Regions from separate parts of the Gemella sp. zg-570 genome, predicted to be linked through region 2. Evidence: predicted binding sites of a transcription regulator. Region 2 holds the regulator's gene; the other holds the start of a gene.
The links. Region 2 encodes CtsR, which represses protease genes until heat stress. Its sites were predicted from a motif close to ATGGTCAATAAAGGTCAAACA; they were not measured.
Positions count from the first base shown of each region.

Region 1 (3,220 bases), 110 kb from region 2:
TTCTAGTTTAACCTTGTCAATTTCATACCTAATCTTACTAAGAGCTTCAAGTTTTTCTTTTTCTTTGTCAACTTGTAGTTGTAATTTTTTTTGTTTTTCTCTTAGTTCTGCTAGTTCTTCTTTTACTCCTAAAATACGTTTTTTAGAAATTTCATCATTTTCTTGGGATAGGGCTTTTTCTTCTATTTCTAAGAGCATTACTTTTCTGTTAATACTATCTAATTCAACAGGGTTAGAAGAATTTTCTGTTTTAATAGTCGCACATGCTTGGTCTATTAAATCAATCGCCTTGTCTGGTAAAAATCTATCCGTTATGTACCTATTAGATAATTTACTTGCTGAAACTATTGCCCTATCTGAAATTTTTACATTATGATATATTTCGAATCTTTCTTTTAAACCTCTTAAAATAGAAATTGTATCATCAACATTTGGTTCTTTTACTAAAATCTTTTGGAAACGTCTTTCTAGGGCTGAATCTTTTTCTATATAATTTCTATATTCATTAAGTGTGGTTGCACCTATACAACGTAACTCTCCTCTGGCTAGCATAGGTTTTAAAATATTCCCAGCATCCATGGCTCCGTCTGTTTTACCAGCACCTACTAGCATGTGAATTTCATCAATAAATAAAATTATATTGCCATTATGTTCCTTAATTTCTTCTAAAACTGCTTTTAATCTTTCTTCAAATTCTCCACGATATTTTGCACCAGCAACCAAACTAGGTAAGTCTAATTCAAAAACAGTTTTATTTTTTAGTGATTCTGGAACATCACCTCTTACAATTCTCTGTGCTAATGCTTCAACAATAGCCGTCTTTCCGACACCTGGTTCTCCTATTAAAACTGGATTGTTTTTTGTTTTTCTCGATAGTATTCTAATTAAATTTCTAATTTCATCATCTCTACCAATCACCGGGTCTATCTTACCTGTTTTTACTTCTTCAACTAAATCACGACCGTATTTTTCTAAAACTTCATAAGTGATTTCTGGATTATCATTCATTACCTTTTTACCTCCTCTAATTTTTTCAATTAAAATTATTAAATCTTTTAAGCTAGATACCTTATCTAAATATTTTTTAAAAATAGCATTCTTAATATATGCCCCTAAAAGTAAATGCTCAGCAGAAAGAAATTCATCCTTATTTTTTTCTCTATACTTGTCTGCTTCATTTAATAAAGCTATTAAATCATTTGACATATAAGCCCCATAATTTATATTTTCTCCAACAACATCATTTATTTTTAATAATTCTTGTTCTAATTCATATTTTAAACTTTTACTATCAATATTTATTCTGTTTAAAATATCTGAAAATAAATTTTTTGACTTAAGAGCTGACAATATTAACATATCTGATGTTATATTTTGACTTTTTATTTCTAAGGCTTTTTCTTGTGTTTTAGCTAGAATTTCTTTTACAGCAAGTGTCATTTTATCAATATTAATCATAGAAACCTCCTTAACAAATTTATAATTTTTATTTTGACCTTTTTTGACTTTAAAATTATTATACAACCTCTGACCTTTTTTGACAATACTTATTTTTCAATTTTACAAAAAAAATTATTAATGTTAAAATTAAATTTATAATATTAAAATTAGAATGGAATTTAAAATGAAATTTGTTGCTAAGGAAGATTACAAGAGTGTAAGATTATTTTTACAAAATTTTTTAATGCTGTCGAAAAAAAATATTCATAAAATTAATATGGAAAAAGAAGCAGTAACATTAAATGGAAAAATCGTTAAATTAGAAGAGACTGTCAAAAAAAATGATGTAATAAAAATAAATATTATTTTAGCTAAATCAAAATATAAAATTAATGATGAAATAAAAATTACAAAAGAATATGAAGATGATTTTTTACTAGTTGTTTCTAAACCCTTCGGAATAAAAACTCATCCTAACGATAAAGAAGTAGAAGATAATACACTGCTCAACTATTTAATAAAAGACTATATTTATTTAGAACCAATACACAGATTAGATACCGATACTTGCGGGCTTGTAATTTTTGCTAAAAGCCCCTTAATTAAATCAAAACTAGATTATATGCTGGAGAAAAAATATATAAAAAGATTTTACTCGGCTATTATAAAAAAATATATAAAACCTCAACAAATTATGACAAATATAGGTAGGGATAGAATAGAAAAAAATAAAATGGCAGTGGTAAGTCAAGGTAAACAAGCTATAACTAATATTCTTTCATGTGAAAAATTAAATAAAGATTTTTATAAAGTTTGTATTTCATTAGAAACAGGAAGAACTCATCAAATAAGAGTTCATCTAGCACATCTAAATTCTAGCATTGTTGGAGATAAACTTTATTCAAAAGATTTTTATAAATTTAAAAATATGTACCTGGGTGCATTAAAATTAGAATTTAATCATCCTGTAACTAATAAAATTATTTTGATAACTTCTTCATTGAAAAATGATTTTGATAAAATAATAAAGTAGCAGATATTTTTTTACCTACTACTTTTTATTTATTCAAATTTTATTTTAAAAGAAATTATTAATGCCATTAAAGCTATAAACGAAGATACATAAAATACTAGCTGTGTGCTAGTATCCCAAATAGAACCTACGACATACATTCCTATAAAAGCCGATAATTGAAAACAAATAGAACTATATAGGCTTTGCATATCCAGAGTTTTATCAACTGAAAATTTACTATTTAATATTAAAACAAAAGCTAGTTGTGCAAGTGCAAAAGTTATTGCGTGAGTAACTTGTGTTAGTGCAAAAATATATACATTTTGAAAAATACCGAGTAAGAACCATCTTAAACTTGCAATAAAACAAGAAAATAATAATAAATTTTTAGCTTCAACTTTGCGAACAAGTTTACTAGAAAAAATAAAAAAAATAATTTCTGAAATTACAGATATATTTACCACTAAACCCGTAAGCCATTTCTTAGAAATATTAAGACTTTCTATATAAAGTACGCTGTAATTATTGTAGGCTGAATGACTTAATTGTAGCAAGAAATAAACTAAAATAATAAGTATTGCATTATAGTCATTTTTCATCCAAGAAAAAGATTTTTTTCTTTATTTTCATTGCCGTAAACTTTTATTGTATCTACTAATTTAGGCATTTTTGAACATATAAAAACACAATAAAGTCCTACAAGAAATACCATAGCATAATATATAAAATCATTATTAATGTAATATAATACTGCCCCGACAGAAA
Region 1 covers NZ_CP076443.1:1,044,393-1,047,612, forward strand. Annotated here, with positions in the region: gene KMP11_RS05290 (ATP-dependent Clp protease ATP-binding subunit) at 1-1,455, opposite strand, end outside; gene KMP11_RS05295 (RluA family pseudouridine synthase) at 1,625-2,473, shown strand; gene KMP11_RS07675 (MFS transporter) at 2,503-3,054, opposite strand; gene KMP11_RS07680 (MFS transporter) at 3,051-3,220, opposite strand, start outside.
Region 1: a site for CtsR is predicted at 1,489-1,509, ahead of KMP11_RS05290 (ATP-dependent Clp protease ATP-binding subunit). Genes of this name have one in related genera too.

Region 2 (3,220 bases):
CTTCTACCTTGATAGGTTGGAATCTTCTTTCTAAGGCTGCATCTTTTTCAAAATATTTACGATATTCTTCTATGGTTGTTGCTCCTACAACTTGAATTAATCCTCTCGATAAGGCAGGTTTTAAAATATTAGAAGCGTCAGCACTACCTTCTGAGCCTCCAGCTCCGATTATAGTGTGAATTTCATCAATAAATAAAATTATATTCCCAGCTTCTTCTATTTCTTTAAGAATATTTTTTAATCTTTCTTCAAATTCTCCACGATATTTTGTTCCTGCTAGTAGTGTTGCCATATCTAAAACCATAACACGTTTTCCTATTAAATTACTCGGAACATTTTGTAATACTATTCGTTCTGCTAAACCTTCAACTATCGCTGTTTTCCCTACTCCAGGTTCTCCAACTAATACAGGATTATTTTTTGTTCTTCTATTCAGTATTTCTATCATTCTGGTAATTTCTTTATCACGAGCAAGAACAGGGTCAAGTTTTTTATCTGCTGCATCTTTTGTTAAGTCTTTAGCTAAAGAATTTAAAAGTTTTGTTTTTGAAGTAGTGTCTTCTTGTTCTTCTATATTTCTAAAGGTATCAAATAATTTTGAAAATAATCCTTGATTCTGTTTTAATGAAGTTTCTAAATCTTCTATTAATCCTTGTACATGAACAATTAATATATCTCTTAATATTCTAACAGCTGTGCTTTCTTTTTGATTTAATAAAGATAATAATAAATGCTCACTGGTAACTACAAAACTTCTAGTATTATCAGCAAAAGCTTGACTTTTTTCTATTGTTTGTACAGCTCCAGTTGTATAATCAAGACGTAACATTACATTATTGAAAAATTCTGTCCCCTTAAGTTCTACTTCATAAAATTTTTCAACATCTCTTTTAAAGTCGCGATAATTAACTCCATACTTGTTTAAAATTTTACAAGCTAAAGTGTTGTTCATATCTAAAATACCTAATAATAGATGTTCTGTTCCAACTGCTTTTAAACCAAATTCTTTAGATTCTTCTTTGGCATTTGTAAGAACCATAAGAGCTGATTCATTAAATCTAATATACATTATTTTTTCTCCTTACTGTATTTTATATTTGTTAAAAATTGCAACAACATTTCTTTTGAATTTTTGTCCATTGTTAGTTTTATTTTTTTTGTAGTCAAAATATCTATATCATCGAGAAGTTGAAGTGTATCAAATGTATTTTTTTGTAATATTGATAAAGAATTATTCATAACTTCATAGTCAAAGTAATCTATATATTTTTCATTTTTTAATATTTTTAATATTTTAATATAATCAATTTCTTTTGCTTCTACTTGTTCAATAGTTTCTATTAAATAATCTATATAATCATCACTCTGGAGTGTTATTTTTGTAATTCTAATAAAGCCTCCTCCCCCACGTTTACTTTCTATTATAAATCCATGTTCGGGTGTGAATCTAGTTTTTATTACATAATTTAACTGCGAGGGAACACAGTCAAATTTTTCTGCAACATTACTTCTTTTTAGGGTTATATAATCATCTTTTGCTTCTAAAAATAATTGTTTTATATATTGCTCTATTATATCAGTCATATTATTCATAGGCATAAACCTCCTCATTGACTAAAATTGACTTTTAAAAAATTATACTATAAATATTTATATTTTACAAACCAATTTATTTAGTTTGTATTTTAAATAAAATATAAAAAACACAGTTTTAAAACTGTGTTCTCTCTTTGTTTGAATAATTATAAAATTTTACTAAGAAACTCTTTTGTTCTTTCTTCTTTTGGATTATTAAATACTTGTTCTGGTTTCCCTTCTTCAACAATGTAGCCACCGTCCATAAATATTACCTTATCTGCCACCTCTTTTGCAAATCCCATTTCGTGAGTTACAACAATCATAGTAAGTCCTTCAGCAGATAATTCTTTTATTACTTCTAAAACTTCTTTTACCATTTCTGGATCTAAAGCACTTGTTGGTTCGTCAAATAATAAAACTTCTGGTTCGTTTGCTAAGGCTCTAGCTATGGCAACACGTTGTTTTTGTCCTCCTGATAAACTATTTGGATAAGCATCTTTTTTATCAAGCAGTCCAACTCTTTCTAATAATTTTACAGCTTTTAATTTCAAATTTTCTTCAGTATCTAAACCTAAATTTTTAGGAGCTAATATTATATTTTCTAATACTGTCATGTTATTGAATAAATTAAAATTTTGAAATACCATTCCTACCTTGCTTCTGTGTTTGTTGATATTATAATTTTTTTCTAAAATATTTTCTCCCTTATAAAATATTTCTCCACCACTAGATATTTCTAATAAATTAAGACATCTTAAAGCTGTCGATTTTCCACTACCGCTTGAACCAATTATTACAACTTTTTCTCCCTTATCTACCTTAAAATTAATTCCTTTAAGGACTTCTACATTTTTAAAATTTTTCTTTAAATCTTTAACTTCTATTAACATAATATTCTCCTTATTTATCTAATTTTTTCTCAAGTGCTTTTACAAATTGTGAAAGTATTGACGTTATAATGAAATAAATTAATGCCGCTACTAAGTAAGGACCAAATGTTTGATAAGTTGCATTTTTAATTGCATTGGCGGCAAACATTATATCAGCAACACCTACAAAGTAAACTATTGACGATTCTTTAACAAGAGATATAAATTCATTTCCTAAAGCTGGTAAAGAATTTTTAAATGCTTGGGGTAAAATAATTAATTTCATTGTTTGACCATAACTAAGCCCTAAAGAACGTCCAGCTTCCATTTGCCCCTTGTCTATTGCATTTATTCCCGCTCTAAATATTTCACTTACATAGGCAGCTGAATTTATTGACAAGGCTACTATGGCTGACATAAATGGTGAAAGTTTAATATTTATTTCTGGCAGGGCAAAATAAATAATCATTATTTGTACTAAAATTGGCGTATTTCTAATAATTTCTATATAAATACTAGCTAACCATTTTAATATTTTTATATTGCCAATTTTTGCAATACAAATTAATATTCCTAAAATTAAACCTACTATCAATGCTAAAAATGAAACTTCTAAAGTTGTTATTGTAGCATCTATATACATCTGATAATATTCTGATAAAAAATTAAACATTTATTTTATTCTCCTTAACTATTGAATTTTTGCTGCAAGTGCTGCATATTTTTCTAACTCTTTTGCAAATATATTTTCTGAATTTTGTTTCTTTATAACT
Region 2 covers NZ_CP076443.1:1,155,162-1,158,381, forward strand. Annotated here, with positions in the region: gene KMP11_RS05795 (ATP-dependent Clp protease ATP-binding subunit) at 1-1,069, opposite strand, end outside; gene KMP11_RS07955 (CtsR family transcriptional regulator) at 1,069-1,593, opposite strand; gene KMP11_RS05805 (amino acid ABC transporter ATP-binding protein) at 1,743-2,468, opposite strand; gene KMP11_RS05810 (amino acid ABC transporter permease) at 2,479-3,120, opposite strand; gene KMP11_RS05815 (transporter substrate-binding domain-containing protein) at 3,139-3,220, opposite strand, start outside.